Regions from separate parts of the Pseudomonas sp. GNP014 genome, predicted to be linked through region 3. Evidence: riboswitches for the same ligand, from Rfam matches in the RefSeq annotation. Region 3 holds a riboswitch; each other region holds the start of a gene.

Region 1 (3,269 bases), 690 kb from region 3:
TCACCGCAATCGGGCAATCCGCGCCGTAGTGCGGCCGCAGCTCCACGAGGATTTTCTCCAGATGATTGACCCCCAGATGAATCGCCATGGTCGCGCCATGCTGCGCCAGACTGGCGAGTTCTTCGCCCGCCGGCATCGCGGTTTTGTCGGCATAACGGGTCAGAATCACGCTCTGCGACACATCCGGCAGGGTGAGTTCGGCGCCTAACAACGCCGCACACGCCGCTGTTGCCGTCACGCCGGGGATGATCTCGAACGGAATGTTCAGCTCGCGCAGATGGCGAATTTGCTCGCCGATCGCGCCGTACAGGCTCGGATCGCCCGAATGCACGCGCGCCACATCCTGACCGTTGGCATGGGCGACCTTGATCAACTCAATGATCTGCTCCAGATGCAATTCGGCGCTGTTGACCACGGTCTCCGCCTGATGCCCCTCCAGCACCGCCGCCGGGACCAGCGAGCCTGCATAGATGATCACCGGGCAGCGACGGATCAGCCGCTGGCCTTTGACGGTGATCAATTCCGGGTCGCCGGGGCCGGCGCCGATGAAGTAGACGGTCATCGTGGAATCCTTTGAAAACAGCCGCAGCAACCCTTCAGATGAAGATTGCTCATGATCGAGGGCGGGGATTATCGGGGGTTTACGCAGCGCCGGCCAAGGCCAACGTCGCCTGGGCGTATTTTTGACGGGAAATCAGCAGCTTTGCCGGGGCCTGAATCAGTTGTTCGGCCAGGGCCAGGGCGGCACTTTCCGCCACGCCGTAACAACCGGTTCGCTCGTAGGCGATTTGCGAGTGGTGACTGAGCCGTTGCTGATAACCGGCCAGTTCTGCGCTGCTGAAGTACAGCAACGGCAGAGCCAGTTGTGCGGCAAGTTCCTGCAAACCCGGTTCATCACGCTTGAGGTCGATACTGGCCAGGGCCTTGACTGCCTCAAGTTCAATGCGATGGGCCTGCAAGGCCTGATCGAGTAACGCGCGCAGCGTGCTGGCCGGGCAGCCACGCTGGCAGCCCAGGCCGACCACAAAGGTCGACGCTGCGCGGTCATTCATCATAAGTGGTAGTGACCATCGCTTTTGCGGCGGAACAACCACGCGCTGATCAGGCCCAGGGCCAGCCAGAACGCCACGTTGGTCAACTGCGAAGCGATTTTGAACTGGGCTTCAAGTGCTTCAGGGGCGAGCATGGAGTGCACTTCCGGTTGTGGCGCGCCAATCACATGGGGCACCGCAAGGATCGCTACCCCGAGGATCTTCATCACCCATGGACGGCTGAAGGCGATCAGCGCGAGGCCGACGGCCGTGGACGCGGCGGTACCGATCCACCACAGCTGCCGCGAGGCCAGATCGGCGGCAGCGGTGCCGGGCAGTTCAGGCGGCAGGCCCAGCGTCGGAGCGAGGACGAAGGTGGCGTAACCGGCCAGGCCCCAGAGCAGGCCTTGCGAGGTTTTGGTCGGTGCACGCAGGGTGTACAGACCGGCGAGCATCAGCGCGAAACCGACCGCCACCACCAGATTGCCGCCGGTGGTCGAGGCCACACGCTGCCAGCCGTCTTCCGGCTCCCAGGCTTCGGCGTCGTGGGTGTGCGCCGCGGTGCCGGCAGCGTGTTCGTGGACCGCAACAACCGGTTCGGCTTTTTCAAAGGTTTCAGCCTGCAGAATCAGTGGTGAAACCCAGAAGCTCTGCAGCAGCGTCAGGAGCAGGGCGGCCAGCAGCCCGGTAAAACCTGCGGTTTGCGCAATACGCTTGATCATGTCGGCAGGTCTCAGTGGCACGGGAACGCGGCGCTGTGGCGGGTATCGTGAGCGGCGTTGTGCACCGCTTCGATGTGCGAAAAACCGGCGAAGTAGACGAGGCCGGCACCGAGGATCGAGGTGAAGAACGCCGCGATCAGGCGTTGGCTCAGTGTGGCGGTGCTGGCGATTTTGTCTGTGTTGCTGGCGGTGCTGCTGATGATCGACATGGCGCTTCCCTCTGGAGTGTCAGCGGGTGAATAGAGCGCATGAAAACCCCTGCGAGTCAGGCACGCAGAGGTTCGAACAGCGCCCGCCCACCGCGGGTTGTCAGGTTCAGCGACGCAAATGCGCGCTGTGTGTTGCGGGCCGGTCTCCGGGCTCACGAGGGGTTGGCGTCAGGCCGACTTGCAAGCGTCACCTTCCCATGCCGCAGGGACACAGTGGATCTGACACTTCGCTCGCTTACCGTTGCGGGGGCAGCACCGGACTGACATGGCTTTGAGTAAAGCACATGATTCACCGGTTTCCCGTTTCACCCTGTGAAGGGCACCCGTAACAAGTTGTGTAGGAGAGCATGTGGGGGGGAATTTAGTCAATTGAATGGGCATATCCGTTGCTGCGGGTGTTGTTGATTGGGCTCCCGCCCTTACGGTGGGTCACTTTTTCCAGACGCCGGAATGCCGGCCCAGCGAAAAATAACCAAAAAGGCTGCCCCCGGCGTCAGTCTGCAAGAGCCTGGTCGGCTTTCAGGCCGCCATCGCTGGCAAGCCAGCTCCCACAGGGATTGAGGTCAACGGGTAGACGTTGGTCGTCTGGCTGGTCGTCATCGCGAGCAGGCTTACTCCTACAGGTGGATCGCGAGCAGTCTGCGAGAGCTTGGTCGGCTGTCAGGCCGCTATCGCTGGCAAGCCAGCTCCCACAGAAAAGCAAAGGCAGCCCACAGCACACAGCACACAGCCCTTGCTTCTCACCACTCAACACAATGAGCGTTAGCTCGAGTACCGCTTTTGATCTCAGCGCCCGTCGGCAGGCTGAGTGGAGGGATTTAGCCGGGGGTGGGAGCGTAGCGACCGTTTGGCGCAGCCAAACACATCGAGAGGAGGTGCAGCGCAGCAAACCGGAGGCGATGCCCCCCGGATAGATCCCGGAGCGAAGGGACCCGAGCCTAGGCGAGGGCCGAACGTCAGGGTAAAGCCTTTTTGGTTACTTTTTCGGCGTCTGGAAAAAGTGACCCGCCGTAAGGGCGGAACCCTAATCAGCAACACCCGCAGAAACGGATACACCCCCAATCCAAACATTGACCCATCCCCACACCATGCGTAGCCTTGCGCTTTCGAGGTTCTTCGGCACATGCCGAAGCTAAGAAGGGAACGCGGTCAAAGCCGCGGCTGCCCCCGCAACTGTGAACGGTGAAGTTCGCTGCCACGCCACTGCCAGCTCGATCAAAGAGCCAGCGGGAAGGCGCAGCGAATGCCAGGCCAAGCCTGAACGCCGTCAGCCAGGAGACCTGCCTCGTCACAGATTCTCACTACAA
Region 2 (3,269 bases), 1.7 Mb from region 3:
TCAACGAATCAAGCAGATAGAGCATGCCGCCACATTCGGCGAGCAACGGCTTGCCGGCCGCATGGTGCGCGCGGATCGCGTCGAGCATTGCGGTGTTTTGCGACAACGCCGCGTGGTGCAGTTCCGGGTAACCGCCAGGCAGATACAGGCTGTCGGCCTCGGGCAATTGCGTGTCGCGGATCGGCGAGAAAAAACTCAACTCGGCGCCCATCGCCCGCAACAGGTCGAGGCTGGCGCCGTAGATAAAGGCAAAGGCTTCATCGCGGGCGACGGCAATGCGCACGCCTTCGAGCAATGGTTCGGCGGTGATGACTTCAGGCGCGGCAAATTCCACGGCCGGTGGCAGCGCTACCTCGCAACTGCTGGCCAATGCTTCGGCGGCCGCGTCGAGACGCAGATCCAGGTCATTGAGCTCACTGGCCTGCACCAGACCGAGGTGCCGGCTCGGCAACTCGATTCCGGTTTCGCGGGAAAGCGCGCCGTACCAGCGCAGGCCTTCAGTGAGGCTGCCTTCGAGCAATTGCGCGTGACGCAAGGTGCCGACGCGGTTGGCCAGCACGCCAGCGAACGGTAGATCCGGTTGATACTTCGCCAGGCCCAGCGCCAACGCACCGAAAGTCTGCGCCATCGCGGTGCCGTCGATCACGCCAAGTACCGGCACGCCGAAATGCCGCGCCAGATCGGCGCTTGATGGCGTGCCGTCGAACAGGCCCATCACACCTTCGATCAGGATCAGATCGGCCTCGGCGGCCGCTTCCCACAGCAAACGCCGACTGTCCTGCTCGCCGACCATCCACATGTCCAGTTGATACACCGGCGCACCGCTGGCGCGCTCGAGAATCATCGGATCGAGAAAGTCCGGGCCGCACTTGAAGACGCGCACCTTGCGCCCCTGATTGCGATGCAAACGCGCCAGCGCAGCGGTGACGGTAGTCTTGCCCTGACCGGAGGCCGGCGCAGCGATCAACACCGCCGGGCAGTGACGTGGCTGATTCAAAGTTCGACGCCTTTCTGCGCTTTGATGCCGGCCTGGAAGGCATGTTTGAGCATGCCCATTTCGGTGACGGTGTCACCCATCTCGATCATTTCCGGCTTGGCTGCGCGGCCGGTGACGACCACGTGCTGCATCGGCGGACGCGCCTGCAAGTCGCTCAGTACCCGATCGAGGTCGAGGTAGCCGTGCTTGAGGGCGATGTTCAATTCATCCAGCACCACCAGGCCGATCGACGGATCGCGCAACAGCTCGCGGGACACTTCCCACGCCGCTTCGGCGGCGGCGATATCGCGCTGACGATCCTGGGTTTCCCAGGTGAAACCCTCGCCCATCACATGAAAGCGCACTTGCTCCGGGAAGCGGCGGAAAAACAGCTCTTCGCCGGTGCTGTTACGGCCCTTGATGAACTGCACCACGCCGCACTGCATGCCGTGGCCCATCGCGCGGGCAAGCATGCCGAACGCCGAACTGCTTTTGCCTTTGCCGTTGCCGGTCAGCACCAGCACCAGACCGCACTCATCGGGCGAGTTGGCGATGCGCTCGTCGATCACGGCTTTTTTGCGCTGCATGCGCGCCAGATGGCGTTCATCACGCTCGGGGGAATCAGTCATGGGGGAGCTCTCCGTTGAGGCTGAATAACGGCGGGCAGGCACAAGAATAGACGGCAAAAAGCCTGGCATCGCCCACCGTGATGCCGCTGGATGGATCAGGCCGGTCTCCGGGCTCATGAGCGGCGATGCGCCTGGCTGCGCGCCTTCCCGCTTCTGTCGAGGCAGTGGCTCAAGGCGCAGCTTTTACTCATTTACCGTTGCGGGGGCAGCGCCGGGATTGTGGTGGCTCTTCGCGCGAAGACAACCCTCACCGGCTTCCCTGTTTCACTCTGTCGACGGGGTGTCACAGAGCACCTGAAACAAGCCGCGAAGGTTAGAGGGTTGGGGGTGGAGCGTCAATTAAAGAGGGGGACATCGGTCGAATAACTGCCGTCGATCAATTATCTGACGCCAATCTTGTGCCACACTGATACAAGTGATATCAAAGAGCCATGCTTTTCCCGGAAAAGCCCATCACAACAATAAGGATGATGACGATGCAAGGCATGATCATCAGCAACCCGCGCCTGGAATTCCTGCGCCCGGTGCTTGAACGCTGGTTTGACTGTATCGACCGTTACAACGCCGTGCGCGGCGACAGCGACACGCCTTACTGGCATGACGAGAACGCCAATCTCGGATTGCTCTCGGCGGCAGCCTGGATGGCCGAACTGGTGACCCTCAGCCAGACGCCCACCCGCAAACAGAACGAGGATGGCGAGCGCAACGCCCGCGCCGATCTGTTTATCGCCGGGACTGACGACCGCGCCTTCATTCAGGCCACGCAGCGCTGGCCACGGGTCAACAACCTCAACCTGACCCAGGCCCTGCAGGACATTACCAGCGACGCCAAACGCATCAGCTACGCCAGTGATCTGCGGCTTGGCTGCCTGTTCGTCGCCCCGCAAAAGGCCCAGCACAGCGCCAGCCCTGAAGAATTGCAGGACATGGTCGACGATCTGCAAAAGGAACACACCTGCGCGGTCGCCTGGTACTTCCCTTACGCCTACCGAAAACTGCGCAGCGAAGCCGGCAACTATCACCCGGGCATCGCCGTGCTGTTCAAAGAGGCCCGTGGCTAAGCGGTTGAACCATCGGGCGCGTCAGCTCCTCTATGATTAGGAATGCATTCATAGGGAAGATCAGTAATGCGCAAAACCCGACTCGCTTTCGTCATCGCCCTCGCCGGAGGGCTCACCGCCTGCGGTGAATCCTCTAGCCTGCAAGTCTCCGACGGCACCGGCCCGTCACCGAAACTGCCCGAACCGAACAAGACCCTGATCCCGACAGTGAACATCGCTCCGGCAGTCGGCTGGCCCGCCGGCGGCAAACCAACCGCTGCGGCCGGCACCCAAGTGGCCGCGTTTGCCGAAGGCCTCGATCATCCGCGCTGGCTTTACGTACTACCCAATGGTGACGTGCTGGTAGCGGAAACCAACGCCCCGCCGAAACCGGACGACAGCAGCGGCATTCGTGGCTGGGTCATGAAAAAAGTCATGGGCAAGGCCGGTGCCGGCGTGCCGAGCCCGAACCGTATCACCCTGCTGCGCGATGCCGATCACGACGGCGTAGCGGAGACCCGCACAGTATTTTTGCAAAACCTCAACTCGCCGTTCGGCATGACACTGGTGGGCAATGACCTGTATGTCGCCGACACCGATCGCCTGCTGCGCTTTCACTACGAA
Region 3 (3,269 bases):
CGTGATCGGGCACTTGCGACCAGTCCGGATGAGTATCGACGCCGTCGACCTTGGTGATTTCACTCATCAGAAGCGGTACGTGTAGCGAATTTCAGAGGTGAACGGCCGGCCGAGATTATCGACATTGTTCGAACGGCTGGTGACGTAATCGCGGTCGAACAGGTTTTCCATCAGCAGGCTTACACGGTGCTGATGCGCGTGGTCGAGGTAGCGATAAGCATCGGCATCGACCACCGAATAGTTGCCGTACTGCACCTGCTTCGAACTCTTGATATCGCGTATGTAGCGGATCGCACCCCCGGCCCCCCACATACGATTTTCCGACTCATAACCCACCCTTGAGCGGGCGAAGAATCCCGGGATGTCGTTGATGCTCACGCCGCTGCGCGACTCGGTGAGATTGCGCGTCAGGTCCGCTTGCAGGCTCCATCGCTGGGTGAGCGCCAGTTTCGCGTCGGCCTCGAAACCGCGCATGCGGATCTGCCCCTCACCGTTGACCCACTGCATGCCGTCGAGGGTGATCAGGTCGTCGATCTTGCGTTTGAACAGGCTGACGCTGGCGCTGAATTCGCGCTCGAGCAGAAAGCCCTGGTAGTCGACACCGAGTTCGGCGTTGCGGCTTTTCTCCGGCTTGAGGTTGCGGTTGCCGATCTCGTCGCCCGGCTCGTTGACGAACAGCTGCTCGGCATTCGGCAGTTTGTAGGCGCTGCCGTACTGACCGCGCACGGCCCAGTTATCGTTGAGGTCGTACAGTGAGGTGAGCATGCCGACCGTGGCGCCATCGCCGCCGCTCATGGCTTCGTGACGAATGCCGAGGCTCGGGTGCCAGTCGGGCAGGGCGGCGATTTGCGGGCGCAACTGCGTGTAGATCGCGTGGGCTTCGGCCTTGTCGTTGTCGATCACCAGCACATCGTCCTGACCCTTGAACCACTGGTTGTCGGTGCCGAACACCAGGACATGGCCGCCGGGCAATTGCGCCTTGCCTTCGGCCTGTACGCCCCAATCGGTGAAGCCCCAGTAGTCGTTGTGGTTGATGACCTTGGTACCGCCGCCATCCACGTTGTTGACGCGGGTGTAGCGGGTGTCCCAGTCGTTGATGTGGCCTTTGACGAAGTAGCTCACGCGCTCGTTGACGGTCTGTTCGAAGGTCGCCGTGGCGATCTGCTGCACACGGTCGTTGGTGGTGTTGTGGTTGTTCAGCGGGCGGGCGAAATCGAGGTTGGCGTCGGCGTACTGATAGAACAGTTCCAGCCGCGCGTCATCGGCGAACGATTGAATCGCCTTGCCGCCGAAGGTGGTGACTTCGTAGGCACGGTTTTTCTCGCTGACGTTCTTCATGTCGCGGTTGCGGTACGGCTGGTAACCGTCGGAGACGTTGTGGCTGGCATAGGCGAGCAAACCCAGTTCGCCGAAACCGTTGCTGAAGATGTTTTCGACCCGGACGTCTTCGGTCGTGCCGCCAAAGCTGTCCACGCCCAGATTCACTTCGCCGGCGGCTTTGCGCGATTGCGGGCTGCGGGTGACGATGTTTATCACCCCCGAGACCGCCTGGGTGCCGAACAGCAGGCTTTGCCCGCCCTTGAGCACTTCGATGCGTTCGATGGCGTTGGCCGGCAGGGTGTCCAGGTACAGGCCGCCGTACAGACGATTGTTCAGGCGCACACCGTCGAGCAGGATCAGCGTGTCGTCGTTACGGCCGCCGAGCAACGAATAGGTGCCGTAGTCGAACGGGCCGTTTTTCGGCGCCACGTACAGGCCGGGAATGAACATCTGCAGGACGCGGCTGACATCGGCGCCGGGGCCGGCACGTTCGATTTGTTCGCGGGAAACCCTCTCGATTTTGCTGCCGTACTGCGCCATGTCGGCGACGGTGGTGGATTCCACTGACGGCGCGGAAACGATTTGCTGATCGAGTTGCAGTGGCTTGTCGTCGGCCAGCAGCAAAGGGCTGAGCAGGCAGCCGAACAGCAGGGTTGGTGCAGAAGTGTTGAAAGGTCGAATCATTGTCTTCTCGAAAAGGATCTTCGCAGAAGAGCATGCAGGAGAAGGCATCGCGCACAGCCAATACCGGCCCATGCCCGCCCACCGCAGGATTTTGCCAAACGCATTTCAGGCCGGTCTCCGGGCTCGCGCGTATCGAGGCTTTCACCTTCCCATGGCCGTCTGGCCACAGTGGTCTGTCGAAAGCATCACGCGCCTACCGTTGCGGGGGCAGCACCGGACTTGTTCGCAATGAACGTACCGGTTTCCCGTTTCACCCCAAGCACGGCGGCAGGGGGCACCTGAAACAGGCCCGCATCTGAACACTCGCAACAGCGTTCGTCAACTTCTGGCGGGACTTCTGCTCACATCGGTTTCAGCGCCGCGAACTGGCCGCTCAGCCACGTATAGAGCTGTGACACGGCCGGGGTAATCTGCTTGCGATGCGGGCATACCAGGCTCAACGGCGAGGTCTCGCCGGGTTGCTCCGGCAGCAATACAAGCAGGCGACCTGATGCGATGTCGGCGCTGACATCCAGCCAGGATTTGTAGGCGATCCCTTCGCCGTCCAGCGCCCAGCGCCGCACCACGTCGGCGTCGTCGCTGAACAGCGGCCCCGAGACTTGCACGGTCTGATTGCCCAGGTTCCATTTGTCGTAGACCCGGCCAGTCTGCAAATAGAGCAGGCACTGATGATCCAGCAGTTCATCCGGGGTCTGCGGCTGGCCGTGGCGTTGCACGTATTCAGGCGAGGCGACCAGCACCCGCCGGTTCCACGGTGCCAGCGGCAGCGCTACGTAGTTGGCATCCACGTTGGCGCCATAACGAATCGCCACGTCCACCGGGTCGCGAAACAGATCGACCATCTGATCCGACAGCACCAATCGCAAGGTCAGCTCCGGGTGCTGGCGGCGGAACTGCGTCAGCCACGGCAGCAGGATATTGCGCCCCAGATCCGACGGCGCGGTGACTTGCAACACGCCGCGCAAGGTGGCGTTTTCCCCCCGCAAATTGTCCTCGCCCTGCTTGAGGGCTTCGAGCACCGCGTGGGCGGTGGGCAAGTACTGCTCGCCTTCGGCGGTCAGGCGCAGGCTGCGGGTGGTGCGGGCGAACAGGCGCACATCCAGTTCGCGTTCCAGCCGCTTGATCGCGGCAGCGACCTGGCCGGGCAGTAAATCAGCCTCCAGCGCAGCAGCGGTAAAACTGCCCAGCGCGGCGCTGCGGGTGAATAAACCGAGATCGTCGATGCGGATCATTTTCACGCCTGCAGTGAAAGTGTTGGCGCATTC

What was found. Region 3 has a riboswitch for cobalamin ahead of ACXX9E_RS21415 (TonB-dependent receptor plug domain-containing protein). Riboswitches for the same ligand answer to the same signal wherever they lie in the genome.
Region 1: it holds a riboswitch for cobalamin, as region 3 does, so the genes downstream of both, ACXX9E_RS18195 (CbtB domain-containing protein) here and ACXX9E_RS21415 (TonB-dependent receptor plug domain-containing protein) in region 3, are expected to answer to the same signal.
Region 2: it holds a riboswitch for cobalamin, as region 3 does, so the genes downstream of both, cobO (cob(I)yrinic acid a,c-diamide adenosyltransferase) here and ACXX9E_RS21415 (TonB-dependent receptor plug domain-containing protein) in region 3, are expected to answer to the same signal.

What each region holds. Positions count from the first base shown of each region.
Region 1 is NZ_JBTGUS010000001.1:4,062,791-4,066,059, forward strand. Features, by position in the region: gene cobM (precorrin-4 C(11)-methyltransferase) at 1-562, opposite strand, end outside; gene ACXX9E_RS18185 (cobalamin biosynthesis protein) at 642-1,055, opposite strand; gene ACXX9E_RS18190 (CbtA family protein) at 1,052-1,753, opposite strand; gene ACXX9E_RS18195 (CbtB domain-containing protein) at 1,765-1,962, opposite strand; cobalamin riboswitch at 2,083-2,304, opposite strand; cobalamin riboswitch at 3,055-3,264, shown strand.
Region 2 is NZ_JBTGUS010000001.1:3,086,564-3,089,832, reverse strand. Features, by position in the region: gene ACXX9E_RS13920 (cobyrinic acid a,c-diamide synthase CobB) at 1-997, opposite strand, end outside; gene cobO (cob(I)yrinic acid a,c-diamide adenosyltransferase) at 994-1,605, opposite strand; cobalamin riboswitch at 1,687-1,918, opposite strand; gene ACXX9E_RS13910 (hypothetical protein) at 2,082-2,666, shown strand; gene ACXX9E_RS13905 (PQQ-dependent sugar dehydrogenase) at 2,733-3,269, shown strand, end outside.
Region 3 is NZ_JBTGUS010000001.1:4,754,505-4,757,773, reverse strand. Features, by position in the region: gene ACXX9E_RS21420 ((2Fe-2S) ferredoxin domain-containing protein) at 1-67, opposite strand, end outside; gene ACXX9E_RS21415 (TonB-dependent receptor plug domain-containing protein) at 67-2,004, opposite strand; cobalamin riboswitch at 2,096-2,301, opposite strand; gene ACXX9E_RS21410 (LysR family transcriptional regulator) at 2,346-3,236, opposite strand.